3 regions of the Micromonospora sp. DT68 genome follow, and region 2 is predicted to be linked to each of the others. Evidence: predicted binding sites of a transcription regulator. Region 2 holds the regulator's gene; each other region holds the start of a gene.
The links. Region 2 encodes HrcA, which represses chaperone genes, less so after heat shock. Its sites were predicted from a motif close to GGTTNGCACNCTCNNNNNGAGNGTGCNAACC; they were not measured.
Positions count from the first base shown of each region.

Region 1: groL (chaperonin GroEL) is a predicted target of HrcA. The motif match lies at 4,315-4,345, and genes of this name have one in related genera.
Region 3: groES (co-chaperone GroES) is a predicted target of HrcA. The motif match lies at 3,867-3,897, and genes of this name have one in related genera.

Region 1 is NZ_JBNCNZ010000004.1:276,892-287,197, reverse strand. Features, by position in the region: gene ACPXB1_RS09865 (S8 family serine peptidase) at 1-1,009, shown strand, start outside; gene ACPXB1_RS09860 (GNAT family N-acetyltransferase) at 1,155-2,093, shown strand; gene ACPXB1_RS09855 (hypothetical protein) at 2,181-2,423, shown strand; gene groL (chaperonin GroEL) at 2,498-4,120, opposite strand; gene ACPXB1_RS09845 (hypothetical protein) at 4,393-5,664, opposite strand; gene ACPXB1_RS09840 (cold-shock protein) at 5,793-5,996, opposite strand; gene ACPXB1_RS09835 (GNAT family N-acetyltransferase) at 6,356-6,916, shown strand; gene paaN (phenylacetic acid degradation protein PaaN) at 7,043-8,716, opposite strand; gene ACPXB1_RS09825 (GNAT family N-acetyltransferase) at 8,767-9,786, opposite strand; gene thrC (threonine synthase) at 10,085-10,306, opposite strand, start outside.
Region 2 is NZ_JBNCNZ010000013.1:99,048-109,353, reverse strand. Features, by position in the region: gene ACPXB1_RS22365 (ABC transporter ATP-binding protein) at 1-114, shown strand, start outside; gene ACPXB1_RS22360 (ABC transporter permease) at 114-911, shown strand; gene ACPXB1_RS22355 (phytanoyl-CoA dioxygenase family protein) at 1,052-1,954, opposite strand; gene ACPXB1_RS22350 (hypothetical protein) at 2,176-3,030, opposite strand; gene ACPXB1_RS22345 (enoyl-CoA hydratase family protein) at 3,162-3,947, opposite strand; gene hemW (radical SAM family heme chaperone HemW) at 3,967-5,190, shown strand; gene ACPXB1_RS22335 (DUF4870 domain-containing protein) at 5,254-5,928, opposite strand; gene hrcA (heat-inducible transcriptional repressor HrcA) at 6,142-7,164, shown strand; gene dnaJ (molecular chaperone DnaJ) at 7,238-8,383, shown strand; gene ACPXB1_RS22320 (16S rRNA (uracil(1498)-N(3))-methyltransferase) at 8,385-9,119, shown strand; gene ACPXB1_RS22315 (SDR family NAD(P)-dependent oxidoreductase) at 9,316-10,077, opposite strand; gene ACPXB1_RS22310 (histidine triad nucleotide-binding protein) at 10,140-10,306, shown strand, end outside.
Region 3 is NZ_JBNCNZ010000002.1:286,883-297,188, reverse strand. Features, by position in the region: gene ACPXB1_RS04615 (molybdopterin-dependent oxidoreductase) at 1-1,583, opposite strand, end outside; gene groL (chaperonin GroEL) at 1,708-3,348, opposite strand; gene groES (co-chaperone GroES) at 3,419-3,733, opposite strand; gene ACPXB1_RS04600 (THUMP-like domain-containing protein) at 4,035-5,231, shown strand; gene ybaK (Cys-tRNA(Pro) deacylase) at 5,242-5,721, shown strand; gene ACPXB1_RS04590 (sugar ABC transporter substrate-binding protein) at 5,900-6,994, shown strand; gene ACPXB1_RS04585 (ATP-binding cassette domain-containing protein) at 7,104-7,928, shown strand; gene ACPXB1_RS04580 (sugar ABC transporter permease) at 7,925-9,187, shown strand; gene ACPXB1_RS04575 (ROK family protein) at 9,212-10,306, shown strand, end outside.

The DNA.
Region 1 (10,306 bases), on a different contig from region 2:
ACCGCTGCCCGCTCCGGCAGGACAGACCCGGGGCACCGCGCCGACGCCCACCGGCCCGGAGTGGAACATCAAGCAGATCGGCGCCGACAAGGTCTGGTCACAGCTCGGGGTGACCGGTTCGGGCATCGTGGTGGGCAGCTCCGACTCCGGGGTGGACGGTGACCATCCGGCGCTGCGAGCCGGGTTCCGTGGTGGGGACGACTCCTGGTACGACCCGTGGAACGGCACCCGCGCCCCAACCGACAAGGGCGGGCACGGCACCCACACGACCGGTAGCGCTGTGGGCCGGGCCGGCGTCGGAGTGGCCCCTGACGCGCAGTGGGTCGGATGCGTCAACCTGGACCGCAACCTGGGGAGCCCGGGGCACTACCTGAACTGCCTCCAGTTCATGCTTGCCCCCTTTCCGGCCGGCGGCGACCCGTTCACCGACGGCCGACCGGAACGCGCACCGCAGGTGCTCACCAACTCGTGGGGCTGCCCACCCATCGAGGGCTGCGACCCGGCAGCGCTGCTGCCGGCCGCCACGGCGCTTGATGCCGCCGGCATCTTCGTGGTCGCCGCCGCCGGCAACACCGGCCCGTGGTGCGCGTCGATCGACGACCCGCCGGCGCCGTACGTGAGCGTGCTGACAGTGGGCGCTGTCGACGCGCAGGGGCGGGTGGCCCAGTTCTCCTCGCGCGGGCCGGTTCCGGGCGGTGCGGGCAAGCCGGACGTGGTGGCACCGGGGGTCGGTGTGGTGTCGGCAATGCCCGGCGGCGGATACGCAGCGCTGGACGGTACGTCGATGGCGACCCCGCAGGTCGCCGGAGTGGTCGCGCTCATGTGGTCGGCGAACCCGGCGCTGATCGGCGACCTGCCCCGGACCCGGCAGATCCTGCGTGACACGGCCACACCGGTGACGCCGACGTACCGCTCCGGCAACCCGGCCGACACCTGCGGCGGCCCGGCCAACGTCACAGGCGCAGGCCAGGTCGACGCCTACGCCGCCGTCCGCGCCGCCCAGCCGTAAGGAAGGGCACCTTATTAACGCCTCGTGTATAGGAAGGGGCCCTTCCTAACGCGGCGGGCGGGAACGCGGCGGGCGGGAACGCGGCGGGCGGGAACGCGGCGGGCGGGAACGCGGCACGACGCGTGGTGATCTAGGGTCGGCCACCATGACCGCCGAGATCGTCGTCACCGAGCTGACCCCCGACCTGGCGCCCAGCGTGGTACGCCTCTGCGCACAGGCTCTCGACCTGGCCGAGGACGCCACCGAGGCGGCAGCCATCGTGGACGTGCTGTGGCCCCGGGCCGCCACCGCCGGGCGGCCGGTGGTCGGGCTGGGCGCGTACCAGGGTGCTGACCTTGTCGGCGTGCTGCTCTGCTCGGTGTCGTCGAGCGATCCGACCGTCGGGCACGTCGACCTGGTGGCCGTGCTGCCGGACCACCGCCGCCAAGGTGTCGGTCGGGCACTGCTGGGGCGGGCCGAACGGGTGCTGGCCGAACGCGGCGCGACCGAGGTGCTGCTGGCCGGCAACCCGCCGTACTACGCGTGGCCGGGCATCGACGTCCGCTACACGCCGGCGGTCTGTGCCGCCCTCGCGCTTGGCTACCGACAGGACCGGACCGTCTGGAACATGACGGCCGACCTGTCGTACGACGGTTCGCCGGCACTGCGGTCCACCGAGGCGGCGGAGCGGCGGCTTGCCGAGCAGGGTGTCACCGTACGCCGGGCGGAGCCTGCGGATCTGCCGACGCTGACCGAGTTCGCCCGGTCCACCTTCGGTGGCACGTGGGACGGCGAGCTGGCGGGGTCGGTGGGTCGCGAGGGCGCCGGTTGCCACATTGCGGAGCGGGACGGCGAGGTGCTCGGTTTCGCCGCGTACGGGTCGTCCCGTCCGAGTTGGTTCGGGCCGATGGGCACCGCACCGGTTGCTGCGGGGACGGGCATCGGCGGGGTGCTGCTGCGGCGCTGCCTGCGTGACCAGCGGGCGGCGGGGCTGGACCGGGCGCAGATCGGCTGGGTGGGGCCGGTGCCGTTCTACTCGGGCAGCGCTGGTGCGCGGATCGAGCGGGTCTTCTTCCTGTACCGGCGGACACTCGACGTCGGTTAAAGGGCGAACAGGATATAGATCCATATAACGCGATTCGCCCGCATCGCCGATCGGCGCCCCCTACCGTTTCGGTAAGAGGAGGCAGCCATGACCACGGATGATGACCAGACCGAGGACGGCCCGCCGATCACCTGGAAGCCGGTCGCCGAACTGCCCGACCAACTGCCGTTCGACAGGCTCGACTACGGCGACGCCGAGCAGCTTGCCGAGATGACCACCGACGACGCGTCGGCGGTGGAGTCACACGAGATGGTGGACGCGCCGATCCAGTTGCCTCCGCCGTACGACCAGGCGAAGAAACGGCGCAACCAGCGGCCACTGCCCACCTGACGACAAAAGGGCCACACGACGAACGGGGCGGACCGCATCAGCGGCCCGCCCCGTTCGGTGTGTCGGAACTGGACTCAGAAGTCCATCTCCCCGCCACCCGGGCCAGCCGGGGCAGCCGGGGTCTTCTCCGGCTTGTCCGCGACGACGGCCTCGGTGGTGAGGAACAGCGCGGCGATCGACGACGCGTTCTGCAGCGCCGAGCGCGTCACCTTGGCCGGGTCGATGATGCCCGCGGCCAGCAGGTCGACGTACTCGCCGTTGGCGGCGTTGAGGCCGTGACCCGCTTCGAGGTTACGGACCTTCTCCACCACGACGCCGCCCTCAAGGCCGGCGTTGACGGCGATCTGCCGCAGCGGGGCGTCCAGCGCGACCTTGACGATGTTGGCACCGGTCGCCTCGTCGCCGACCAGGTCCAGCTTGTCGAAGGCGGTCTTGCCGGCCTGCACCAGCGCGACGCCACCACCCGGGACGATGCCCTCCTCGACGGCGGCCTTCGCGTTGCGAACGGCGTCCTCGATGCGGTGCTTGCGCTCCTTGAGCTCGACCTCGGTGGCCGCGCCGACCTTGATCACCGCGACGCCACCGGCCAGCTTGGCCAGCCGCTCCTGCAGCTTCTCGCGGTCGTAGTCGGAGTCGCTCTTGTCGATCTCGGCACGGATCTGGTTGACCCGGCCCTGGATCTGCTCGGCGTCACCGGCACCGTCGACGATGGTGGTCTCGTCCTTGGTCACCACGACCTTGCGGGCGCGGCCCAGCATGTCGAGGCCGACGGCGTCCAGCTTGAGGCCGACCTCCTCGCTGATGACCTGGCCACCGGTGAGGATGGCGATGTCGGCGAGCATGGCCTTGCGGCGGTCACCGAAGCCCGGCGCCTTGACGGCGACCGACTTGAAGGTGCCCCGGACCTTGTTGACGACCAGGGTGGCCAGGGCCTCGCCCTCGATGTCCTCGGCGATGATCAGCAGCGGCTTGCCGGACTGCATGACCTTCTCCAGGATCGGGAGCAGGTCCTTGACCGACGAGATCTTGCTGTTGACGATCAGGAGGTAGGGGTCGTCGAAGACGGCCTCCATGCGCTCCGGGTCGGTCATGAAGTAGGCCGAGATGTAGCCCTTGTCGAAGCGCATGCCCTCGGTGAGCTCAAGCTCCAGCCCGAAGGTGTTGCTCTCCTCGACGGTGATGACGCCTTCCTTGCCGACCTTGTCCATCGCCTCGGCGATGATCTCGCCGACGGTGCTGTCACCGGCGGAGATGGAGGCGGTGGAGGCGATCTGCTCCTTGGTCTCGACGTCCTTGGCGAGCTTGGACAGCTCCTCCGAGACGCTCGCGACAGCAGCCTCGATGCCCCGCTTCAGGGCCATCGGGTTGGCGCCAGCGGCCACGTTGCGCAGACCCTCGCGAACCAGGGCCTGGGCCAGGACGGTCGCCGTCGTCGTGCCGTCACCGGCAACGTCGTCGGTCTTCTTGGCGACCTCCTTGACCAGCTCGGCGCCGATCTTCTCGTACGGGTCCTCGAGCTCGATCTCCTTGGCGATGCTCACACCATCGTTGGTGATGGTGGGGGCGCCCCACTTCTTCTCGAGCACCACGTTGCGGCCCTTGGGGCCGAGGGTCACCTTCACGGCGTCGGCGAGCTGGTTCATGCCTCGCTCGAGGCCGCGGCGAGCCTCTTCGTCGAACGCGATCATCTTGGCCATACGGCGTTGTCCTCCTGGACACTCACGGGCCACCCGAGATGTGTGCCCCGGATGGGCCGCCTGGTGTACGCACCTTGGGACGTCGCCACCTGGCGACGACGACGTCCTTCGGCCGGGCCGGATAGCCCGCGACGACCGGCCATGTGCCGCTCCGGTGTCTCCACACCGGTGCGACCTGGCCCCACCGTCCCGACCATTGGCACTCACAGTGTGCGAGTGCCAATGCCTTTTTTAGCACTCTCACCTGCCGAGTGCAAGCACGATGGGGCCGCTCAGCCGAGTTCCGCAGCCAGTCCGGCGCTGTTCACCGGCCCCTCATGGGCCCGCTGCTCGGTGTACGTGACCAGCAGGCCGGCCAGCTGGACGAGGTAGGCCGGCAGGGCCAGGACCGAGGTGACCACGATCACGGCCACCACGCCCACCGCGGAGCCCGGCGCGCCGAGCGGATCCGTACCGAACGGGACGGTGCCCACCGACTCCAGGGCGCCGGAGATCAAGCTGATGACGAGCACCACGCCGCCCACCAGCGCCACACGGCCGAGCATCATCCCGAACCGGTCGTGGAACATCCGGAACGACCGGCCGATCGGGTTGTGCCGTTCGAAGAGGTAGACCGGGCCGGCCATGCTCAGCGCGAACGCCAGATAGATGCCCGGCAGTACGCAGAGACAGATACCCACGCCGACGAGCAGGCCCATCACCAGCGTCCAGCCCCACAGGCCGAGCGCCCGGCGTACGCCGTACCGCAGCGCCCCGTCGAGGCTGGCCGGCCTGCCCGCGGCCTGCTGGGTGATCACCCAACTGCCTGCGGCCCACCCGACGGCCTGCACCGCACCGATGAGCAGGCTGCCGACGATCAGCACCACGACGAAGGTCAACAGCTCGGCACCGAAGTTGTCCGGCAGCCCGGCCACCGGGTCGACGGGCTGCGTATCCCACTTTGCCGTCGGGTCCAGGGCCAGCGAGATGATCGCCAGGACAGCCGCGGGCAGCACCTGGGTGAGCAGGAGAATCGGCACCAACTGCCGCCAGCCTCGCCGCAGTGCGCCGTTGAACCGGTCGAGCCAGCCCGGCAAACCGGCACCGGGCGGCGTGACAAGCGGGTCGTTGGGGTCGAGGCCGGGCGGGTACCAGCCGACCTGCGGCCCCGGGTACCAGTGCTGACCGCCGTAGGGACCAGCGCCGGGCGGGTAGCCGCCGGTGGGCGGGAAGACCCAGCCCTGCGGGGGCGGACCGGCCTGCGGGTCACCCCAGCCCTGCGGCGGCGGACCGGCCTGCTGACCCCAGCCGGCCTGCGGGTCACCCCAGCCCGGCGGCGGACCACCCGGCTGACCCCACCCACCCTGCGGGGCACCCCACCCTGGCGGCGGGCCGGCGGGCAGTTGACCTGCCTGCTGGCCCCAGCCACCCTGGGCGGCGTCCCATCCGGGCTGCTGACCGGGGTACGGGCCGGACGCGGGCGTCGCGCCGGGCGGAAGCGGATCGGACGGACCCTGCTCCCCCGGCCCGATCGGCGGGTTGGACGGGGGCGGCTGGTCGGTCATGAACCCTCCTCAGCAATGGCTGGAACGGTTCACGATCTTCCCGGGTGGGCTTCGCCGGCGCAGCCCCGACCCGCCGACGACCGGACACGATTCGGCTACCGGCCGGGCGGATGGGTGCGGGGCTGCGCTCAGGCGACGACGCGTACGTGCTCGGCCTGCGGACCCTTCTGACCCTGGGCGATCTCGAACTCCACCCGCTGACCGTCGTCCAGCGCCTTGTAGCCGTCCATCTCGATCGCGGAGAAGTGGACGAACACGTCCTGACCGCCGTCGACGGCAATGAAGCCGTAGCCCTTTTCGGCGTTGAACCACTTCACGGTGCCCTGTGCCACGGTGCACTTCCTCACTCTGCGCGGCGTTGCCTGGCCCCGGCGCACGGCAGGGCCGGACGCCTCCGGCCCACCGCTTCAGCGATCGACGACGGCCGCTGAAGGGGGTGACCGAAATCGCACGCTACACGAGGAGTGACGGCCGCGCACGACCACAAATCGGGCATATTCCTGACCCTTCCCTCAGCACGCCTGACGGTGGCGACAACCCCCGCTTGATTTACGCCCGTCGTTGCGCAGGTGGCCGCTGCCGGCCCTGATCAACCACCGCGGGATGCGCGTGGGCCTGCCGAGGATCCGGGTGGGAACGGGTCAGGCGCGGTCCGGAAAACGGCTTCTGCCCCTGTGGTAGGCATGCAGACATGACCACCGACACCGACTCGGCCGCCGTTCGGCAGGCGAAGATCCGTCGGGTCCGGCCGGAGGATGCCGGCCGGATGCGGGCCCTGCGCCTGGAGATGCTCGCCGACGCGCCGTTGGCCTTCCTGGAGACCCTGGCGGAAGCGGCGGCCCGGCCGCACGCCGAGTACGCGGCCCGGATCGCGTACACCTCGATCGGGTCCGACACCGCGCAGTTCGTCGCCGATCCCGGAGGTCGGCTGGTCGGGCACGCCGGTGGCACTGTGGCGCCGCGCGAGGCCGACCTGACAGTGATCTACGCGGTCTATGTCACGCCGACCTGGCGGGGCAGCGGCCTGCTCGGTGATCTGATCGACGAGGTGGCGGCCTGGTCGCTGGCCTGCGGTCGGCCGGAGTTGATGCTTGAGGTGGTGGTCGGCAACGACCGCGCCTGTCGCGCCTATCAGCGGCTGGGCTTCAAGGACACCGGGGTACGCGTGCCCCACCCCACGATCCCGGCCCTGACCGAACTACAGATGCGCCGCCCCGCCAAACTGCCACTGCAAAACCGCGTGCTGATCTGACCACCCAAGCAGGCTTCGACAAGCGTGCCCACAAAGGGTTTCCGGGGCAGCCCGACCCGCGCAGGGATCAAGCCTGACCGCCCGGAGCGGGTCGGGCTGCCCCGGAAACCCCAACCGCAACCACAATCAGACGTGACGCCGCGACTGCACCACCCGGAACCGGTTGGCGACATAAGCCCCGTCGGTCAGCGCCGAGTTGGCCGCTGCGTTCGCCCCGCTGCCGTGGAAGTCGGAGAACGCCGCGGACTGGTTCACGAAAACCCCACCGGTCAGGTTGCAGGACAGGTGCACCCCGACGTCGACGGCCACCGCCTCGGCGGCGTCCAGCACTGCTTCGTCGGTCGAGTAGACCGCCGCCGTGAGCGCGCCCTTCTCGCCGACGGTCCGGCGCATCAGCTCCAGGCTGTGCGCCGTGGAGTCGGTCGCGATGGCGAACGAGATGGGCCCGAACCACTCCCGGCCGTAGGTGTCCGCGTCGTCCGCGGCCAGCTTCACGATCGTCGGGGTACGCACCACGGCGTCGGCGTACGACGGGTGCGCGACGGCCCGCGACTCCAGGATGGGCTCGCCGACCTTTGTCACCTCGGCCAGCCGCTCCAGCACGCCGTCGTTGACGATGGCGCCGGTCAGCTCGACGCCCCGCGCCGGGTCGGCGGTGAGCTTGCCGACCGCCGCGGCGATGCCGCCGGCCACCTCGTCGAAGCTCTTGTGGCCCTGGTCGGTCTCGATGCCACCGGCCGGGATGAGGATGTTCTGCGAGGTGGTGCACATCTGGCCGCTGTAGAGGGTCAGCGTGAAGCCGAGGTTGCGGCACATGCCGGCGAAGTCGTCGGTGGAGTCGATCACCACCGTGTTCAGCCCGGCCTTCTCGGTGTAGACCGACGCCTGCCGGGCGTGCGTCTCCAGCCAGTCGCCGTACTCGGTGGACCCGGTGAAGTCGACGATCTTCACGGACCGGTGCAGGGCCAGGTCGCTGGCTAGCTTTTCGCCAGGCGCCTCGGCGGCCAGCAGGATCAGGTTCGGGTCGAAGCCGGCCTCGGCGAGCACCTCCCGGGCGTACTTCACTGTGACGGCCAGGGGCAGCACCGCGCGCGGGTGCGGCTTGACGATCACCGGGTTGCCGGTGGCGAGCGAGGCGAACAGCCCGGGGTACGAGTTCCACGTCGGGAAGGTGTTGCAGCCGATCACCAGCGCCACTCCACGGGGCACCACGTGGAAGGTCTTCGTCATCCGCAGCGGGTCGCCCTTGCCCGCGGGCTTCTCCCAACCGGCCGTCTGCGGGTGCCGGGTCATCTCGGCGTACGCGTACGCCAGCGACTCCAGCGCCCGGTCCAGCGCGTGCGCGCCGCCGGCCTGGAAGGCCATCACGAACGCCTGCCCGCTGGTGAACTGCACAGCGTTGGCAAGCTCGAAGATGTGCTTGTGCAACCGGTCGAGGATCTCCAGGCAGACGCCCACCCGGGCCTGCGGGCCGGCGTCACGCCAGGCCGGCAGCGCCGTCGAGGCAGCCCTGATCAGCTCGTCGGTGCCGGCGTGCGGGTAGCGCACGGCCAACTCCACACCGAACGGGCTCGCCTCGGTGGCGATCCGCCGGCCCGTGCCGGGCTGGTCGAGGGGGAAGTCCCCACCGAGGTACGCCTCGAAGGCGGCCTTGCCGTCGGCGGCGGCGGTCTCGCCGTACACCCGGGGGCTTGGGGATTCTGGGTACGCGGACCAGTAGCCCCGCTCCGTGATCGCGGTCAGCGCACGGTTGAGGGTGTCGGCGTGCCTGTCGTACAGGGGATGCGGGGTCTCCGTCATGCCGCCATCATGCCTGAGGACCCCGCACGAGCAGTAGCGCCGATCGCCCGTCAGAGGGTGAGCTGCCAGTTGTTCCAGGAGTCCACCGGGCGGAAGCCGAGCCGCTCGTTGATCGCCACCATGTAACTGTTGCTTGCCGCGTTGAAGGTGTCGACGACGCGTACCGCCGGCTCGTGGGTGAGCAGGTGATGCAGATTTTCGATCTTGGCGAGCAGACCGAGCCGGTGCCCACGGTGAGCGGGGTCGACGATGGTGATCTGCTGGAAGGCGTGCCAGTCTGCGCTGGCGCCCACGTCGAGCAGGGTCCAGGCGACAAGCCGACCGGACGCCTCGTGTCGCATCCCGAGGTGGTAGCGCCGCCGGCCCCTGGCCTCCAACGCCCGGTCGGTGCCCCGGATGCGTTCGGCGTCGACCTGCTCCGGCTCCCACTGCACGTCGCCCATTGGCGCGTCGATGAGCAGTCGGCCGTCCAGATAGGCGATGTCCGCCAGGTACTCCGTCGGGGTCGCACCCTGCCAGGTGACGGACTGATAGCCCTCGGCCATGGTGTGGGCCTCGGCGAGCGCAGCGCGCAGCGCGACCCGGTCGATGCTGTCGATGTCGAGTCGGCGACGCACGTCGACAAGCGCGGCCTGGGCTCCTATCGTGGCGGCGAACGCGTCACCCGCCACCGATCGGGGCGGCCCGTCGGGCATCGTGGAGACGGTCATAGCGACCACCCGCTTGCGTCCGTGCTCGCGCAGCAGGCGTACCCCGTACTCGTGCAGTGCCCGGCCGACGCCGCGACGCCGCAGCTCGGGATGCACCGTCAGCTCGACTGTCGCGTTGTCGGTGTTGTCGAGCTGGGGCAGGTCCAGTTGCAGGTAGCCGGCCGGTACGCCGTCCAGCCGGGCCAGTGCCCAGAGCGACTCGGTGCGGGGCATCGGCGTGTGCAGGAGCGCGTCGAAGCGTCGCCGGCAGAACGGCGGGAAGTCCGGCAGGTCGATGGTGCTGGCGGCCGCGCCGATCCGGTACGCCTCGTCGACCGCGGCCTGGTCGGCGCCGTCGAAGGACGCGATCGTGATGCTCATGCCGGCGAGCCTGTCACCGGAAAAAGCGATCGGGCCACCGAATTAATCCGGTGGCCCGATCGGACGTGGTCGGGAGGGACACTCGCACAACGCCTCCGGCGTTGGGTCGCAAGAACTTCAAAAGTCTCCGGCGAAATGCCCTCCCGCACGGAGCATCTTGCGCCGTCCGGTTCCTGTCGTCAAGTCCGCAGCGGCGGGTTTTCTACACTCACTGCGAAAAGCCAGTTACCCGGCGGATCGGCCCGATCCCCCGTCCGGGCGATCCCTCGCCCTCGACGGACGGCTCGACGCCGCTGGATCAGAGGAGGCCGGCGTCGCGGGCAGCGCGCAGCGACGGCTTGATGTGGTGGGTCGGGCCGACCTGACCGGCCACCGCGTCGATGGTCTTCAGCCCTTCGCCGGTGTTGAACACGACCGTCTCGGCCGTCGGGTCGAGCCGACCGGACTCGACGAGCTTGCGCAGCACCGCCACTGTGACGCCGCCAGCGGTCTCGGCGAAGACCCCTGTGGTGCGGGCCAG
Region 2 (10,306 bases):
GGCGTCGCCGACCTCGCCGCGGCCCATCATGTTCGGGTGCACGAGCTGGTCGTCGAGACCACCGGTCTCGAAGAACTCTTCCTCGATCTCACCAGGGACAAGGCGGCCATCTGATGAATCTCCTGATCAGAGCGGAGTTCCGCAGGCTTCTGGCCACCCGGATGTGGGGTGGCCTGCTGCTCGCCGCCGCTGCGCTGGGCGGCGGCATGTTCGGGGCCATGGCGCTGGTGGGGCCGGAGAACTTCGACCCGCCGATGCCCGGTCTGGACACCGAGGCCGGTCTCCGCGCGATTCTCGGCATCCTCGGCTACACCGCCTTCGTGCCGGCCGCGGCCGGGGCCCTTGCGGCCACCTCCGAGTACCGACACCGCACCGCCGCTGTCACCTTCCTGTTCGCTCCGCGCCGTGGGCGGGTGCTCGCCGCCAAACTCGCCACGTACGCGGTCGTCGGTCTCGCCTATGGGCTCGTCCTCGCGGGCACCGCCGCGGTGGCGCTGTTCGCCGTCGCCGCCGCCCGCGGCGTCCCACTCGGTCTGCCGGTCACCACCGTGCTGGCGCTGCTCGGCCGCATCGCCGTCGCGATGGTGGTCTACCTGCTCCTCGGGGCTGGGGTGGGCGCCCTCGTCCACCACCAGATCGCGGCGCTGTGCGTCGTGGTCGGCTATCTGTACGTGGGGGAGCCGGTGCTGATGATGATCCCGGGCATCAACACGCTGTACCCGGTCCTGCCCGGCGGAGCCACCGCCGCGCTCACCGACTTCACATACGTCGCCGACGCCATCTCCGCGGAACTCGGCAGCGGCGCCGTCCACCTGCTCCCACCGACGGCGGGCGCTCTCCTGCTCACCGCGTACGCGGTGCTCGCCGCGGCGATCGCCGTGCTGCTCCCGCTGCGCCGGGACGTCAGCTGACCGTCCCCGGGACGACACGCCGATGAGAACAGGATGACGGGGTGGACCCCTGGTCTCCCGGAGGCCGTTCTCAGCCGCAGTTGTTAGGAAGGGCCCCCTGTTATGCAAAAAGCGATAACAGGGGGCCCTTCCTTACATCGTCAGCGGAGCCAGGGGACGCTGCGGTCGAGCAGGCCGCGCTCCTTGAGCTCCTTGCGCAGCGGGATCTCGTCGTCGACGTATCCGTCCCAGTTGATGCCCCAGTAGTTGGCGGTGTGGGTGCCCTCGCCGATCAGCTGGCGCTGCACGGGGGTGCGGTTCTGGTACCACTCGCCGTTCACGTCGGGGTGCAGCTCGTCAAGCGGACGGATCCACCGGTAGGTGTAGCCGACGAACAGCATCTTGCGGGTGATCGTCGACAGGTTCGTCGACCGCGAGTGCCACTGCCGGCGGTCGAAGATGAAGGCGTCGCCCGGGTTGGCGGTGATCTCCACCGTGCCCTCCGGGTCGGGGTTGTGCACGCTGAGGTCCTTGGGCCGGTCCAGCGAGTTCCACAGGTGGCTACCCGGGATGACCTTGGTGGCGCCGCGACCGGTCTCGGAGAGGTCGGACAGCACGTACGCGACCTTGAGCGAGAACATCGGCCGGGGCAGGTTCGGGTCCATCGTCTCCGGGTCGGAGTTCTGGCGGTACCCGTCCTGGTGCCAACCCCAGTACGGCTTCTCCGGCTCGGCGGCCGGCGGGGTGACGTCCAGGTGGTTGTGGTGGGTGTAGATGTTCCAGCCGGCCAGTCCCCACATGTACGGGAAGGCGATCGGGTGGGTGAGCAGCTCACCGAACAGCTCGTCGCGCTCCAGGAAGCCCAGCAGGTGCAGGGTGCCGTCCTTCTTGGTGGTGCCCTTTGCCTGCTCCTCCGCGTAGACGCGGTCGACAGCCGCCTCCAGCGCCGCCCGGTGGTCCTCCGTCAGGACGTTGCGCAGCAGGAGAAACCCCTGCTCATGGAACTCCTTGCGGTCAGTGTCGCTGATCGGTTCGTAGCCGGTCCGGTCGCCGTAATCGAACACCGCGTCGTACCCCTCCCCATGAGGTGAATCTGTTTCTGGCACAGGCCGCCGATCGTAACGCGGGCGTCCCGGCGGTGGGAGGGCGAGCGGTGGGAAGTGGCCCGGTGCCCGGACGGCATGCAGCGAGGTGCGTGCCGAGAGTCACATTCGTGTCGTCGGCAACGGGGTTTGCAAGTATTTGCCCGATTGTGCGGTCACTGCCGGTAAAGAGATCCGGGAACTCACCCCTCGGTGAACACCTCGGCCACTACCTGACCGGTAGGGCCCTGCTCACCGGACACCTGACCCCAGGTGCCGTTTCGGGCCGTCCACTCCTGGTCGCCGAAACGGACCCGCTTCACGCCGTGGTCCTGGGCGTGCGACACCAGCCAGTGCGCGTACCGCCAGCCGTCACGCTGGTCGCCCGCCGTCACCGCCAGCCCGGTCGGGTCGGTCGGGTCGATCCCCTTCAACCCCCAGTCCAGCACCAGGTTGCGGGTCAGCTGCGCGGCCGCCGCCGCGCCGAACATCACCGGGGTACGCCCCACAGTGCAGGCCACAGCGCTCGTGGCGTCGCCGAGCAGCGCCTTGCTGAGCACCTCGGACTCGTCGGCCCACTTCTGGTACGCCTCGGGAAACGCCGAGCGCTGCACCCGCTGGGCGGCGTCGGTGACCCGCATCTCCTCCCAGCCGCGCACCTTCTTCAGCGCCGCGTAGAAGCGGTTCGCCGCGTAACGCTGGTCCCGGATCTGTGCCGGAGTGCCCCAGCCCTGACTCGGGCGCTGCTGGAACAGGCCCACCGAGTCGCGGTCACCGTCGGCGAGGTTGCGCAACCCCGACTCCTGGTACGCGGTTGCCAGCGCGACCACCACGGCCCGCTCGGGCATACCGCGCTGGGCGCCGATCGCCGCGATCGTCGCCGCGTTGGCCATCTGGTCGGCATCAAGCACGACCCGGCCGTCGGCCTGGACCGTGCAGGTCCGGCCCGCCAGCGGCAGCCGGAGCCGATCCCCGGCCTGCCGGACCACGACCCAGATCGCGATCACGGCGACGAGGATGAGCACCACACCACCCGACACGGCTGCCCGAGTCCGCACTCACACCCCCAGATTCGACAGTCCGACAAGCGTACGTCCCCGTTGACGCCGTCCGGGTCGTCCGACCGGTTCCCGCCCCGAAAAGCGGGGAAGGTCGAAGTGACGTTCCCCGCTTTCACCAGGACAAACCGCTACTCGGCGGCCGGCACCCAGGCGGCGTCCCGCTTCTCCCGGAAGGCCATGATCCCCTCGCGTCCCTCGTCGGAGAGGAAGAAGCCTGTCGACAGGGCGGAGAGGCGGGCCAGTTCGTCGCGCAGCTCGGCGGTGCCCGGCCGGCGCAGCAGATCCTTCGCCCCGGCCAGCGCCCGGGGCGCGCCGCGCACGAGCGAGTCGCAGTAGCGGGCCACCGACGCGTCGAGACCGTCGGCCGGCACGGCGGCCGTGACCAGACCGATCTCGGCGGCCCGCCGGCCGTCGAAGGTGTCGCCGGTCAGGTACAGCTCGGCGGCGGCACGCGGGTGCAGCCGGGGCAGCACGGTTGCCGAGATCACCGCAGGGATCACGCCGATCCGCACCTCGGTGAAGGCGAACGTCGCCTCCTCGGCGCACACCGCAAGGTCGGCGGCCGCGATCAGACCCAGCCCGCCCGCCCGGGCCGGCCCGGCGACCTTAGCCAGCACCGGCTTCGGGCACTCCCACAGGGCGGTGAGCACATCGCCGAGCATCGCCGCAGGCACCGTCCCGCTGGCGTACGCCATGGCGGTCTCCTTGAGATCCGCTCCGGAGCAGAAGACCGGGCCGGTGTGGTCGAGCACGATCACCCGAACCGTGTCGTCGGCGACCGCGTCGGCGAGGCCGGTCAGCAACTGGGTCATCAGGGCCGTGGAGAGCGCGTTGCGGTTGTGCGGACTGTCGAGGGTGAGGGTGGTCACCCCATGGGCCGTGGCGACCCGCACGAGGACGTCGGGAGAGGTCATGCCGGGCACACTAGTGGCCATGCCCGGCGTCCTTCCAGATGGTGAGACCGTCCCCGTCGACGGATCGCTGCCCGCCACCGCCACCAGCGCTGTCGGCGCGCGCGGTTTCGGCGTGTACGTGCACGTCCCGTTCTGCGCCAGTCGCTGCGGCTACTGCGACTTCAACACGTACACGGCCGCCGAGTTGGGCGGAGGGGCCAGCCGTGAGGGGTACGCCGACACTGTGCTCGCCGAGTTGGCGCTCGCCGCCCGGGTGCTCGGCGACAGCCCGCCGCCCCGCGTCGACACGGTCTTCGTCGGCGGCGGCACGCCAACCCTGCTGCCCGCCGACGACCTGGCCCGCATCCTGGACGGCATCGACAGCACCTGGGGGCTGGCCGCCGACGCCGAGGTGACCACCGAGGCCAACCCCGAATCGGTCACCCCGGAATCGTTGAAGCTGCTGCGCAACGCCGGCTACACCCGGATCTCGCTGGGCATGCAGTCCGCCTCCCCGGGCGTGCTGGCGATCCTGGACCGCAAACACAGCGCCGGCCGGGCGACCGCCGCCGCCCTGGAAGCGCGCGACGCCGGTTTCGAGCACGTCAACCTGGACCTGATCTACGGCACGCCGGGGGAGCGGGCCGAGGACTTCGCCGCCTCGCTGGAACAGGTCGTGGCCGCCGGGGTGGACCACGTCAGCGCGTACGCCCTGATCGTGGAGGACGGCACCCGACTGGCCGCCCGGATGCGACGCGGCGAGCTGGCGTACCCCAGTGACGACGTGGCCGCGGACCGCTACCTGGCAGCGGAGGCAGCCCTCGACGCGGCCGGCCTGTCCTGGTACGAGGTGTCCAACTGGGCCCGCACCGACGACGCCCGGTGCCGGCACAACCTGCTGTACTGGACCGGCGCGGACTGGTGGGGGCTCGGGCCCGGAGCGCACAGCCACGTCGGCGGGGTGCGTTGGTGGAACGTGAAGCACCCCACGACGTACGCCCAGCGGCTGGCCGCAGGCGCGTCACCGGGCCTGGCCCGTGAGGTGCTCACCGCCGACGAGGCGCACATGGAGGACGTGATGCTGCGGCTGCGGCTGGCAAGCGGCCTGCCGCTGGCGGTGCTCGACGTCGCCGGCCGGGCCGGCGCCGATCGGGCGCTCGCCGACGGCCTGCTGGCCGCCGACGACTACGCGGCCGGGCGGGCGGTGCTCACCCTGCGCGGCCGGCTGCTCGCCGACGCCGTGGTCCGCGACCTGCTGCCCTGAACCGACGCGCCGCCCCCGACCGGCGACGTGCGCCGGACCGGCCGGGGGAGCGGCCGGCCCGGGTCACTTGATGAAGGTGGCCGACATCGGGTAGCGGTAGGACGCGCCCTCGTTGGCCTTCATGCCGGCGATGATTCCGAACAGGATCTGGATCACCACTACCGCGACGCTGGGCAGGAAGAGCAGGCACCAGCTCACGAAGAGCAGCACGAACGCGATGATCGACCAGAGGATCTGGAAGTTGAGCGCGGCCAGGGCCTGCGCCCGCACGGTCGGCGACTGGTTGCCGCGGACCAGGTAGGCGATGAGCGGGGCCACGAAGCCCAGCGGACCGAAGCTGATCAGCGCGCCGGCGGCGCCGCCGAAGTGCGCGACAAGCGCCCAGGTCTTGTCCTCGTTGTTGGCGTAGCCGCCGCCGGGGCCGCCGTAGGCGCCGCCCGTCGGATAGCCGCCAGTGGGGCCACCCGGCGGGTAGCCACCGGGCGGGGGATAGCCGCCACCTGGGGGGTAGTCGCCCGGCGGGGGATATCCACCAGGCGGAGGGTAGCCACCTGACGGCGGTTGGTCACCGGTGGGCGGCGGATACCCGCCGGCCGGGGGATAGCCGCCCGAGCCAGGTGCCCCGGACAGTGGTGCGGTGGGTGGCTCGGCCGAGTAGGGCGAGCCTGCCGGTGAGGTCGGCTCCGGCGGGTAGCCGCCAGGGTCTCCCGCACCGGGTGGGCGAGGTGGTTCAGTCATGGTGTCACGGTAGGGGTGGTTGGCAACGCCACACCAGAGCGACACCGCCGAGCCCGACCCGGCTGAACGGGCAACGAGGAACGAACAGCGGCGACCTTGATCATCGCGTCGGCGGGCGCGCCGACGTAGACTGGCACTCGTTACAGTCGAGTGCCAAGCGGCCCGCCGGCCCCGTTCGGGTCGGTGGCCGACGCGCGACAGGAGGTGCGGAGGATGGGTCTGGACGACCGGAAGCTCGCCGTGCTCCGCGCCATCGTCGAGGACTACGTCTCCACCCAGGAGCCGGTCGGCAGCAAGGCGCTTGTCGAGCGTCACCAGCTCGGTGTCTCCCCGGCCACGGTCCGCAACGACATGGCCGTGCTGGAGGAAGAGGGCTACATCCGGCAGCCGCACACAAGCGCCGGCCGGGTGCCCACCGACCGCGGCTACCGGCTCTTCGTCGACAGGCTGTCCCGCGTCAAGCCGCTCAGCCCGGCCGAGCGCAGGGCCATCGAGCGGTTCCTGGTGGGTGCTGTCGACCTCGACGACGTGGTGCACCGCACAGTCCGGCTGCTCGCCCAGCTGACCCGCCAGGTGGCCGTCGTGCAGTACCCGAGCCTGGCCCGCTCCTCGGTGCGGCACCTGGAACTGGTGCCGATCTCCACCACCCGACTCATGCTTGTCATGATCGCCGACACCGGCCGTGTCGAGCAGCGGCTGGTGGAGCTGCCCGGCCCGGTGCCCGCCGACGACGTCACCGACCTGCGCCGCATGATCAACGAGAAGCTCGCCGGCGAGCGGCTGTCCGACACCCCGCCGCTGGTGCAGGCGCTGGTCGAGGAGGTGCCGGCCACGCTGCGCCCGGCCATGACCACACTCGCCTCCGTCCTGCTGGAGACGCTCGTCGAACGGCACGAGGAACGCATCGCGCTGGCCGGCACCGCAAACCTCACCCGGGGCGGCCTGCTCGACTTCCAGGGCTCACTGAGGCCGATCCTCGAAGCCCTGGAAGAGGAGGTCGTGCTGCTCAAGCTCATCGGCGAGACCGAGCCGAGCACGACCCGGGTGCTGATCGGCGACGAGAACGAGTTCGACAACCTGCGCGCCGCCTCGGTGGTGAGCACCGGATACGGCCCGGGCAGCACAATTGTCGGCGGCCTCGGGGTGCTGGGGCCGACCCGGATGGACTACCCCGGCACCATCGCCACGGTGCGCGCCGTGGCACGCTACGTGGGCGAGCTGCTGGCCCAGAACTGACAAGTCAGGGCCGACGGCCGGCTGCGGCCGCCGGTCGGCGCAACGCGAGACGAACATGAGGACACGGAACGCAGTGGCCAGGGACTACTACGGCATCCTCGGTGTCAGCCGGGAAGCCTCCGATGATGAGATCAAGCGCGCCTACCGCAAGTTGGCGCGCCAGTTCCACCCGGACGTCAATCCGGACCCGGAGGCTCAGGAGAAGTTCAAGGACATCAACGCCGCGTACGAGGTCCTCTCGGACGACCGCAAGCGGCAGATCGTCGACCTGGGCGGCGACCCGCTCGCCCCGGGCGGCGGTGGCGCCGGCGGTCCGGGCGGCCCGGGCGGGGCCGGCCCGTTCGTCGGATTCCAGGACATCATGGACGCGTTCTTCGGCGGCGCGGCGGGCGGCGCCCGTGGCCCCCGCCCACGGACCCGTCCGGGCTCCGACGCGATCCTGCGACTCGAACTGGACCTGCACGAGACGGCGTTCGGCGTCGAGGCCCCGATCACCGTCGACACGGCTGTGCTCTGCACCACCTGCTCGGGCGCCGGCACGGCAGCCGGCACCCACCTGGCCACCTGTGAGGCGTGCGCCGGTCGGGGCGAGGTGCAGTCGGTGCAGCGCACCTTCCTCGGCCAGGTGGTGTCGGCCCGCCCGTGCACCGTCTGCCAGGGCTACGGCACCACGATCCCGCACCCCTGCCCCACCTGCGCCGGCGACGGCCGGGTGCGTACCCGACGCTCGCTGACCGTCAAGATCCCGGCCGGCGTCGAGGACGGCATGCGGATCCGCCTCGCCCAGCAGGGGGAGGTCGGCCCGGGTGGCGGCACCGCCGGCGACCTCTACGTCGAGATCCACGAGAGGCCCCACGACGTCTACTCGCGCAAGGGTGACGACCTGCACTGCCGGGTCACCGTGCCGATGACCGCCGCGGCGCTGGGCACCCGCCTCACCATCAAGACCCTCGACAGCGAGGAGACCGTCGACGTCAAGGCCGGCACCCAGCCGGCCAGCACGCTGCGGCTGCGCGCCCGAGGTGTGCCGCACCTGCGCGGCACCGGCAGGGGCGACCTGTACGTGCACCTCGACGTCCGGACGCCGACCAAGCTCGACCCGGACCAGGAGCGGATGCTTCGCGACTTCGCCAAGACCCGTGGCGAGGAGGTCGCCGAGCTGACCAAGCAGGGCGGCTTCTTCTCCCGGATGCGCGACGCGTTCAACGGGCACGCCTGAGGTGTCCGCGCCGCTGTTCCTGGTCGAGGCGCTGCCCACCGGCGACGCGTTGATCCTGGACGGCCCGGAGGGGCACCACGCCGCCACGGTGCAGCGGCTGCGCGTCGGCGAGGAGTTGCTGCTCGCCGACGGCCGGGGCGGCACGGCCGCCGCCGTGGTCACCGCCGTCGGCAGGGGCGCCCTGGAGGTCACCATCACCTCCCGGGGGTACGCGGACGCGCCCGTACCCCGGCTGGTGACAGTGCAGGGCATCGCCAAGGGCGACCGAGGTGAGCTGGCCGTGCAGGCGATGACCGAGGTCGGTGTGGACGAGATCGTGCCCTGGGCGGCGTCCCGCTCGGTGACCCAGTGGCGCGGCGACCGAGGCGTACGCGCCCGGGAGAAGTGGGTGGCCACCGCGCGGGAGGCTGCCAAGCAGGCACGCCGACCCTGGCTGCCGGTCGTGGCCGGGGCGCCGGACGAGTCCACAGCGACGGTGGCCCGCCGGATCGCCGGTGCCGCCGCCGGGTTCGTCCTGCACGAGGAGGCCGAGGAACGGCTCTCGACCGCCGACCTGCCAAGCATCGGGGAGATCGTGCTTGTCGTCGGCCCGGAGGGCGGCATCGATTCGGCCGAGCTGACAGCGTTCCGGGCAGCCGGCGGCCGACCGGTACGGCTCGGTGTCGAGGTCCTGCGCACCTCCACCGCAGGCGTGGCAGCGCTCAGCGTGCTCGCCACCCGCCTCGGCCGCTGGTAGCCCCACCTCCCGCCGCAGTGGGCCGACCCCGACCTCGACCCGGCCTCGGCTCTCGCCCCGACCCCGGCCCCGCCCACTTGTCCCTGTTCCTGTTCCCGGCGGTCGCCCGACCAGGTGCGGTCAGTGTCCTTTGCTCTGCTTCAACTGACGCAACAGTTTCGGCCCTTGAGTGTGTGGCGGAGTGCGCTGGCGGCGGTCAGCTGCGCAGGTAGGACGCGCCGTTGAGGTCGACGATGGTGCCCGAGGCCCACTCCGCTTCCGGGGACGCCAGCCAGTGCACGGCTGCGGCGATCTCCTCCGGCCGGGCCACCCGGTCGAACGGGCTCTGCGCCCGGATCGCCGCGCCGCCCTCGCCGCGAAGGTGCTCGGTGGTCATGTCGGTCGCCACGAAGCCCGGCGCGACAGTGGCGACAGCGATGCCGTACGGCGCTAGCGCCACGGCGAGGGACTGGCCCAGCGCGTTCAGCCCCGCCTTGCTGGCGCCGTACGCCGGCTGGTGCGGCTCGCCCCGGAACGCGCCCCGCGACGACACGTTGACGATCCGGCCGCCGCGCTCGCGCATGTGCTGTGCGGCACACCAGGTGACGTTGCCGGCGCCGGTCAGGTTGGTCTCCAGCACCTGCCGCCAGCGCCGTTGCCACTCCTCGTAGGAGGTGCCGAAGATCGGGTGTGGGTCGTCCCGGTCGCCGTACATCCCGGCGTTGTTGACAAGGACGTCCAGCCCGCCGAGCTGCTCGGCGGCATCGTCGACCATGGCCCGGACGGCGTCCGGGTCGGTGAGGTCGGCGCGGACCACCACGTGCCCCGTACCCGGAAGTTGCGCGAGTAGTTCCTCGGCCGCGGCGGCGGAGTCGCGGTGGTGGATCGCGACCCGGTCGCCGCCGGCCGCGAACGCCGTCGCCACCGCCCTGCCGATGCCGCGCGAAGAACCGGTCACCAGTACCGCCCGAGCCGTCATGGCGGCCATCCTGCCCCAGGAGCCGCGTGTGCTCCGAGCGGCCCCTTCCTTACACTGCCCCGATGGGATCCGACTGCCTGTTCTGCCGCATCGTCGCCGGGGAGATCCCGGCCACAGTGGTCCGGGAGACCGCCACGACGCTCGCCTTCCGTGACATCGACCCGAAGGCGCCGGTGCACGTACTCGTCATTCCGAAGGAGCACTACGCCGATGTCGCCACCCTCGGGCA
Region 3 (10,306 bases), on a different contig from region 2:
CGGACCTGGAGCCGATGCTCGCCCGGCGTGGCGTCCCAGCGCCAGGACCACTGCACCCAGGTGTCCACCGACACCGTCGGCGCCAACTCCGCCTCCTGCCACTCGCCGTCGTCGACGCGCACCTCGACCCTGCGGATGCCCCGGTGCTGCGCCCAGGCCACCCCTGCGACGGTGACCGGCCCTGCGGTCAGCCGGTTGCGCCTGCGGGGCGCGTCGATCCGCGACTGGGTCTTGATCGGCCCCTCGACGGACCAGCCGCGCGGCACCCAGTACGCGTCGAAGTCCGCGAACCGGGTCAGCTCCAACTCGGTGACCCACTTGCACGCCGACACGTAGCCGTACAGGCCCGGCACCACCATTCGGGCCGGGAAGCCGTGATCGACAGGCAAGGGCTCCCCGTTCATGCCGATGGCCAGCAGCGCGTCGCGCCCGTCGCGCAGAGCCGCCGTGGGGGTGCCGCAGGTCCAGCCGTCGACCGACCGACCGACGACCTGGTCGGCGTCGTCGTCCGGCTCGACCTCGTCGAGCAACTCCCGCAGGGGTACGCCAAGCCAGCGGGCGTTGCCGATCAGGTCGCCACCCACCTCGTTGGAGACGCAGGCAAGCGTCACGTAGCGCTCGACCAGCGGCCGGGCCAGCAGGTCGGCGTAGGTGTAGGTGCGCTCGTTGCCGACCCGCCCGTGGATGCGCAGCCGCCACGTGTCCGGGTCCACCTGCGGCACCACGAGCGCGGTGTCGATGCGGTAGAAGCCGAAGTTCGGGGTCACGTACGGCGCGAGCTGCGCCAGCGAGAGGTCCGCCCCCGCCGGCACCGCCGCCGCGGGTACGGCAGGCGCGGGCAGGCGGATCGCGTCCCGGGCGGCCGACACCCCACGCCGCCCGGCCAGCCAGCGCCCGCCCAGACCGGCCACCGCGGCCGTGCCGAGCAGAACCCCGGTGCCGGTGAGGAACCGCCGCCGCGACTCCGGGTCGACCCCCTCCTGCCGTTCCGACCCCACCGGGTTCGGAGACCCACCCGAAGGCGGCGAGGCGGTCGGAGCTGCCGGTGCGTGCAGGTCTTCGTTGGCCGACGAGGCGGTCGGCAGCCCTGGTGCCGGACCGCTCGTGGTCGGCTCGGGTGGCGTGGGTGGCGTCCAGGGCCAGGGGTCCATCTCGAACGGGCCGGCGATGAACAGCCAGAGCACCAGCGCTCCGAGCCCACCGCCGACGAGCGATGGCAGGGCGTCGGCGAGGTCCGCGCCGGGACGGGTCAGAGCGGCGGCAACCCCCACGGCGCCCAGCGCGCCGATGCCGGCCAGACCGACGGCCAGTCGGCGTGCCGCGAGCACCCCGATCAGCGCGGCGAACCCGCCCAGCAGCACTGCCGTGCCGACCAGCAGGGCGATCTTGTCGGCGGTGCCGAAGACGTCGATGGCGAATTGCTTCAGCGGCTCGGGAACGGCGTCGACGACCACCCCGCCGACCGCTACCAGCGGCGCCGACCGAGGGCCGGTCAGGACGGCCACCGGTTCGGCGACTCCGATGGCGACGGCGGCGGCGGTGACTCCGGCCAGCGCGGCGTACCGCCGTGACGTCGTGCTCATCGACCCAGTGTGCGCGGTCGACTCGCCGGGCTGCCAACCGTGGCGGCCCTCGATGGATATCTCGGGAACAAGCCGGGGCACACCGTCGTGGACGGTGTGCCCCGGAAAGGGTGACGCTATCGGGTCAGAAGCCCGGGCCGTGCTGGTGACCGTGGCCGTGGCCGTGCCCACCGGCGGCGGCCGGCTCGGCCTGCTCCGGCTTGTCCACCACGAGGCTCTCCGTGGTGAGCAGCAGGCCGGCGATCGAGGCGGCGTTGGTGACCGCGTTGCGGGTCACCTTCACCGGGTCGATGATGCCGGCCTTGACCAGGTCGCCGTACTCGCCGGTGGCGGCGTCGAGGCCGTGGCCCCACTTCATCTCGGCGACCTTCTGGGTCACGACGTAGCCGTCGTGGCCGGCGTTCTGAGCGATCCAGCGCAGCGGCTCGACGAGCGCCTTGCGCACGATCGAGACGCCGACCTTCTCGTCACCGGTGAAGCCCAGGTCGTCGTCGAGCACCGGGAGGATCTGCACCAGGGCGGCGCCGCCGCCGGGCACGGTGCCCTCCTCGACCGCAGCCTTGGTCGCCGCGATGGCGTCCTCGATGCGGTGCTTGCGCTCCTTCATCTCGACCTCGGTCGCCGCGCCCACCTTGATCACGGCCACGCCGCCGGAGAGCTTCGCGAGCCGCTCGGCCAGCTTCTCCCGGTCCCAGTCGGAGTCGGAGGCCTCGATCTCCTTGCGGATCTGGGACACCCGGTCCTCGACGTCGGCCTTCTGGCCGCCGCCGTCGACGATCGTGGTGTTCTCCTTGTCGACCACCACGCGCCGAGCGGTGCCCAGCACCTCAAGGCCAACCTGGTCGATCTTGTAGCCCAGCTCCGGGGCGACCAGTTCGGCGCCGGTGGAGATGGCGATGTCCTGGAGCAGCGCCTTGCGCCGGTCACCGAAGCCCGGGGCCTTCACAGCGCAGACCTTGAGGGTCTTGCGCAGCGAGTTGACCACGAGGGTGGAGAGCGCCTGGCCCTCCACGTCCTCGGCGATGATCAGCAGCGGCTTGCTGTTCTGGAGGACCTTCTCCAGCAGCGGCAGCAGCTCCTCGATCGCGGAGATCTTCTGCGTGGTGACCAGGATGTAGGCGTCCTCGAGGACGGACTCCTGGCCCTCCAGGTCGGTGACGAAGTTGGGCGAGATGAAGCCCTTGTCGAACTGGAGACCCTCGGTCACCTCCAGCTCGGTGGTGAGCATCGAGCCCTCTTCGACGGTGATGACGCCGTCGCGGCCGACCCGCTCCATCGCCTCGGCGATGAGCTCGCCGATCGTGGAGTCCTGCGCGGAGATCGTGGCGACGTTCGCGATCGCCTTCTGGTCGGCGACCTCGACGGCACGGCCGAGCAGCGCCTCGGAGATCTTGGTGGCCGCCGCGTCGACGCCCCGCTTGAGGCCGGCCGGGTTGGTGCCGGCGGTCACGTTGCGCAGGCCCTCACGGACCATCGCCTGCGCCAGCACGGTCGCGGTGGTGGTCCCGTCGCCGGCGACGTCGTTGGTCTTGGTCGCCACCTCCTTGACCAGCTGCGCGCCGAGGTTCTCGTAGGGGTTGGTGAGCTCGATCTCCTTGGCGATGGTCACACCATCGTTGGTGATCGTCGGCGCACCAAATTTCTTGTCCAGGACGACGTTGCGCCCGCGCGGGCCGAGGGTGACCTTGACCGCGTCAGCGAGGGCGTTGACACCGTGCTCCAGCAGGTGTCGGGCGTCGTCCGAGAAGCTCAGGATCTTCGCCATGAATGTCCCTTCGAAGCGACGTTGCCCCGGCCCGGCGAGCCGGACCGGGGCAACGACACTGATCGGTTGCTTACTTCTCGATGACCGCGAGGACGTCGCGGGCGGAGAGCACCAGGTACTCTTCGCCGGCGTACTTGACCTCGGTGCCGCCGTACTTCGAGTAGAGGACGGTGTCGCCGACCTGCACGTCAACCGGAACCCGGTTGCCGTTGTCGTCGACGCGCCCCGGGCCCACAGCGAGGACGGTGCCCTCCTGCGGCTTCTCCTTGGCGGTGTCGGGGATCACGATGCCCGACGCCGTGGTGGTCTCAGCCTCGTTCGCCTGGACCACGATGCGGTCCTCGAGCGGCTTGATCGCAACCTTGGTCGCGGTAGTCACGGGCATACCCTCCTGGGGTACTGGATTCGTTACCGGTCGGCGGGGCCGACCAGCGTCATTTGCCACATGCCACCGGGCGGGGCCGTCGTCGCGGGTGCCGGTCCGCCTGGCGTTGCGCACCCGGGTCGCGAGACCCGGAAGCTGGCACCCTCGGGGTGAGAGTGCTAATCGCAGGTTATTCCGTGGCTGGCACTCCGTCAAGGAGAGTGCCAACGCGCGGCCTGTCGTGTCGCCACAATCTCGGCGAGCCGACGTCGGTAATCAACCCGGACCGGCCGCCCCTGCCGCTGGTCGGGACAATGCTCGGGTGGATCTCGATCAGCTGGCCGCGCTGCGTACCCCCGAGGGGTCGGCCGCGCTCGCGGCGGCGGCCGGGCTGGCCGGCGGCGACCCGCTGGCGGCGGCGTCGGCCCTACGATCGGCAGGGGTGCCACCCGCGCTCGCCGCGGCGGCGCTCACCCAGGCGGAGCTGCGCCACCGGGCGGTCGGCAAGTTCGGCCCGGCCGCCGCCGGGATGTTCCTCACCCGCGCCGGGCTGGAGCAGGCCACCCGCCGGGTCGTCGCGGACCGCCGCGCCGAACGGCTGCACGCGGCCGGCGTCCGCGCGCTTGCCGACCTGGGCTGCGGCCTCGGCGCCGACGCGCTCGCCGCCGCCCGCGCCGGCATCCGGGTGTACGGGGTGGAAGCCGACCCGGTGACCGCCGAGATGGCAGCCGCCAACGCCGCAGCGGCAGGGCTGGCCGAGCGCTTCACGGTCGAGTGCGGCGACGCCACAGCATTCGACGTCTCCCGGGTCGACGGCGTCTTCTGCGACCCGGCCCGACGTCGGGCCGGCACCGGCCGGCGGATCTTCGACCCGCGCGCCTACTCACCACCGTGGGACTTCGTGACAGGGCTTGCCGAACGGGTGCCCCGCACTGTGGTGAAGGTGGCACCGGGGTTGGACCACGCGCTCATCCCGCCCGGAGCCGAGGCGGAGTGGGTGAGCGTGGACGGTGACCTCGTCGAGGCCGCGCTCTGGTGCGGCGAACTGGCCCGGGAGCCCCGCCGCGCCACAGTCCACCGGCAGGAGGGCGCCGGGTACCGCCGCCACGAACTCACCGGCTCGGGTGCCGTCGAGGCCCCGGTCGGGCCGCCACGCCGCTACCTGTACGACCCGGACGCGGCGGTGGTACGCGCGCACCTCGTCGCCGAGCTGGCCGGTGAGCTGGACGCCACCCTCGGCGATCCGAGCATCGCCTACCTCTACGCCGACCAGCCGACCCGCACCCCGTACGCGCGCTGCCTGGAGGTCACCGACGTGCTGCCGTTCTCGCTCAAGCGCCTGCGGGCACTGCTGCGCGACCGCGGGGTGGGGCGGGTGGAGATCCTCAAGCGGGGCTCGGCGCTCACCCCGGAGCAGCTCCGCAAGGACCTGCGGCTGGCCGGCGACCAGGCGGCGAGCCTGGTGCTGACCCGGGTCGCCGGGTCGCCGACAGTGCTCGTCTGCCGGCCTGTCGACTAGGTTCTCAGGCGTGGCGGGACAGGGCACTCCGGCGACGGCACTGCTGGTAAAGCATGGCGTCGCGCATCGCATCCATCCGTACCGGGTGTCTCCGGACGCGCCGAACTACGGCGCGCTGGTGGCGGCGGCGCTCGGTGTGGCACCGGAGCGGGTGTTCAAGTCGTTGGTGACCGAGGTCGACGGCGCGCTCACGGTGGCAGTCGTTCCGGTCACCGGAGAACTGGACCTCAAGGCCCTCGCGGCGGCGGCCGGCGGCAAGCGGGCGACGCTCGCCGACCGGGCGGTCGCTGAGCGGGCCACCGGCTACGTACGGGGTGGCATCAGCCCGCTCGGGCAGCGTCGGCGCCTGCCCACAGTGCTTGACGAGTCCGCACTGGACCTGCCGACGATCTACGTCTCCGCTGGTAGGCGCGGTCTGCAACTGGAGCTGGCGGCGGCTGACCTGGTGGCTCTGACCGAGGCCCGCACCGCGGCGTTGCAAGCCCACTGAGGGCTTTCATGACGGTCGACGTCCGGTGGATGAGCGATGAGTAACAGTCGCGTTGCTGAATTGTTATCGCTATCAACAAACTCTGCACCTACGCGGTCTTGTGGACTCGGCGCGCCGCGCAATACGTTGCCGGGCACAACAAACTACACCTCCCCCACCTTCCGAAAGGACCCTGCACATGCGTAAGGGGATCCTCACCATCGCCGCCGTGGGCCTGCTCGCGACCGGCGGCTTGACCGCCTGTGGCGACGACGACTCCGGCGGCCAGGCCAGCTCCGCCAAGACTCCCAAGATCGGCGTGATCCTCCCGGACAGCAAGTCCTCCGTCCGCTGGGAGACCGCGGACCGCAAGTTCCTCAAGGAAGCGTTCGAGGCCGCCGGCGTCCAGTACGACATCCAGAACGCGCAGAACGACAAGTCCGCCTTCCAGACCATCGCCGACCAGATGATCACCAGTGGCGTCACCGTCCTGATGATCGTCAACCTGGACTCCGGCACCGGTAAGGCCGTGCTCGACAAGGCCAAGTCGCAGGGCGTCGCCACCATCGACTACGACCGGCTCACCCTGGGCGGCTCGGCCCAGTACTACGTCAGCTTCGACAACGAGACCGTCGGCAAGCTCCAGGGCGAGGGCCTGGCCAAGTGCCTGACCACCCAGGGCGTCAAGAACCCGGTCGTGTCGTACCTGAACGGCTCCCCCACCGACAACAACGCCACCCTGTTCAAGAACGGCTACGACTCGGTGCTCAAGCCGAAGTTCGACTCCAAGGAATACGTCAAGGGCCCCGAGGACGCCGTACCGGCCTGGGACAACGCGCAGGCGACGACGATCTTCGAGCAGCAGCTCACCAAGGCCAACGGCAAGATCGACGGCGTGCTGGCCGCCAACGACGGCCTCGGCAACGCCGCCATCTCCGTGCTGAAGAAGAACAAGCTCAACGGCAAGGTGCCGGTGACCGGGCAGGACGCCAGCACCGAGGGCCTGCAGAACATCCTCACCGGCGACCAGTGCATGACCGTCTACAAGGCCGTCCGGGAAGAGGCCAAGGCCGCCTCCGACCTGGCCATCGCACTGGCCAAGGGCGAGAAGAAGGACACCGGCCAGACGGTGAAGGACCCCGAAGGCGGCCGCGACGTCCCCTCGGTGCTGCTCACCCCGAAGGCCATCTACAAGGAGAACGTCAAGGACGTCATCGCCGACGGGTACGTGACCAAGGAAGAGGTCTGCGCCGGGACGTACGCCAAGCTCTGCGCCGACGCCGGCATCAGCTGACCGACGACGCAGTACCCGCCGGGACGACACCCGCCGCCCGGCACGGGAGCACCCTCCCGTGCCGGGCGGCGCCCGCCGGCCAGGCCCCGACCCTCCTAAGGAGACCCCCGTGTCCGCGACCCCCCTGCTGGAACTACGCGGGATCGACAAGAGCTTCGGTCCCGTACAGGTGCTCCGCGATGTCGCCTTCACCGTCCACCCAGGCGAAGTGACCGCGCTGGTCGGTGACAACGGCGCCGGCAAGTCGACACTGGTCAAGTGCATCAGCGGCATTCACCCCATCGACGCCGGCGAGGTCCTGTTCAACGGCGAACAGGTGAACATCAGCAACCCGCGCGACGCTGCGGCCCTCGGCATCGAGGTCGTCTACCAGGACCTCGCGCTCTGCGACAACCTCGACATCGTGCAGAACATGTTCCTCGGCCGGGAGAAGCGCCGCGGCATCGTCCTGGACGAGCCGACGATGGAACAGCTCGCCGCTGAGACACTCGCCGGGCTCTCCGTGCGCACCGTCACCTCGCTGCGCCAGCACGTCTCCAGCCTCTCCGGCGGCCAGCGACAGACCGTGGCCATCGCCAAGGCGGTGCTGTGGAACAGCAAGCTTGTCATCCTGGACGAGCCGACCGCGGCGCTCGGCGTCGCGCAGACCGCCCAGGTGCTCGAACTGGTCCGCCGGCTCGCCGACAACGGCCTCGCCGTGGTGCTCATCTCGCACAACATGAACGACGTCTTCGCCGTCTCCGACCGCATCGCCGCGCTGTACCTCGGCCAGATGGTCGCCCAGGTGAAGACCACCGACATCACTCATTCCCAGGTGGTCGAGCTGATCACCGCAGGGCGCTCGGGCGGGCTCGGCCTCGCCACCGACCCGGGTACGGGCGGCAACGGCAACGGCAACCAGCTGGCCGACTCGACCTCAGGAGGCGACCGATGACCACCACCGCCGTGCGGAAGGACGGCCCAGCGGCCGTCACACCGCCGCCGACCGTCGGGAGCCACGCCCGCACCTACCTGAGTCGGGTACGCGGCGGCGACGTCGGCGCGCTGCCCGCGGTGCTGGGCCTGATCGTGCTCTGCACCGTCTTCGCGGTCATGCGGCCGTCGTCGTTCCTGTCGGCCGGTAACTTCGCCAACCTCTTCACCCAGGGCGCGGCGGTCACGCTCATCGCGATGGGCCTGGTCTTCGTGCTGCTGCTCGGCGAGATCGACCTCTCCGCCGGCTTCGCCAGCGGCGTCTGCGCGGCCGTACTCGCCAATGTGGTCACAGTGCTCGGCTACCCCTGGTGGGTCGCCGTGCTCGCCGCTGTCGCCACCGGCGTCGTCATCGGCACCGCCCTCGGCCTGCTCGTCGCGAAGATCGGCATTCCGTCCTTCGTGGTCACCCTCGCCGGCTTCCTCGCCTTCCAGGGCATCGTGCTGATGCTCATGAAGGAAGGCACGAACATCTCCGTACGCGACGACGTGCTTGTCGCCATCGCCAACCGCAACCTCGGCCCCGTCCTGGGCTGGGTGCTCACCATCGTCGCGGTCGCCGGTTACGCGGCCGTGCAACTGCTGAGGCACCGCAACCGGATCGCCCGGGGCCTGATCACCGATCCGCTGGCCGTCGTGGCCGCCCGGATCGTCGGGCTCGCCGTCCTGCTCGGCACGGCGGTCTTCATCCTCAACCTGGAGCGCAGCCGCAACGTGCTGGTCGTCTCCCTCAAGGGCGTGCCGATCGTCGTACCGGTCATCGCGGTACTGCTCATCATCTGGACCTTCGTGCTCCAGCGCACCAGCTACGGCCGCCACATCTACGCTGTGGGCGGCAACCGGGAAGCCGCCCGACGCGCCGGCATCGAGGTGGACCGCATCCGGATCTCGGTATTCGTCATCTGCTCCTCGATGGCTGCCGTCGGCGGCATCGTGGCTGCCAGCCGAGCCAACTCAGTCGACCCCAACACCGGGGGCAGTAACGTACTGCTCTACGCCGTCGGGGCGGCGGTGATCGGCGGCACAAGCCTCTTCGGTGGCAAGGGCCGGGTCTTCGACGCCGTCCTCGGTGGAGCGGTGGTCGCGGTCATCGACAACGGAATGGGCCTCATGGGTTACAGCGCGGGAGTCAAGTACGTGGTCACCGGCGTCGTGCTCATGCTCGCCGCCAGCGTCGACGCCTTCTCCCGCCGCCGGGCAGCCGCCACCGGCACCCGCTGATCACGCGGGGGGAGGTGACACCACATGCGCCCGGCACCAAGCCAGGACGAGGTCCGGCGGCAGAACCTGGGGGCTCTGCTGCGCCACGTACACGTCCACGGGGCGACCACACGGGCTGAACTGACCACCACCCTGAGGCTGAACCGCAGCACCATCGGGGCACTCACCGCCGACCTGACCTCAGTGGGGCTGGTCAGCGAGGGCACACCGAAGGAGACCGGCCGGGCCGGACGTCCGTCACTGGTCGTCCGGCCCGAATCCAACCGGGTGTACGCGTACGCGTACTCCGTCGAGGTTGACCGGCTGCGCGCCGCCCGCGTCGGGCTCGGCGGAGCGGTGCTGGAGCGCCGCGACCTGGACCGACCACGCGGCCTGCTGGCCGCCGAGGCCGCGCCGCTGCTTGCCGGCGCGGTCAAGGAGATGCAGCAGACGGTGCCCGCCGACGCGATCTGCGTCGGCGCCGGCGTGGCCGTCTGCGGCATGGTCCGCCGGGACGACGGCCTGGTCCGGCTCGGTCCCACCACCGGCTGGGTGGACGAGCCGATCGGTGCGGCGCTCGGTGCCGAACTCGGCATCGACGTACCGATCACGGTGGGCAACGTGGCCGACGTGGCGGCGTTCGCCGAACACACCAGGGGCGTCGCGGCCGGCTGCGACAACGTCATCTACCTGTACGGCGACGTCGGCGTCGGCGCCGGCATCATCGCCGGTGGACGCAGGCTCACTGGGCACGGCGGATACGGCGGCGAGGTCGGCCACATGAAGGTGGTCCGCGACGGCCTGCCCTGCGAGTGCGGCGCCCGGGGCTGCTGGGAGACCGAGATCGGCGAGCACGGTCTGCTGCGCGCCGCCGGCCGCTCCGACGCCCGGGGCCGCGACGCGCTGCTGGCCGTCTTCGACGCCGCCGACCGCGGTGACGCACGAGCCCAGACGGCGGTACGTCAGGCCGGCGACTGGCTCGGCTTCGGAGTGGCCAACCTGGTGAACGTCTTCAACCCCGAGATGCTCATCTTCGGCGGCACCATGCGCGACCTCTACCTCGCCGCGGCAGCCCAGATCCGCAGCCGCCTCAACTCCAACGCGCTCGGCGCATGCCTGGAGCACGTCCGGCTGCGCACC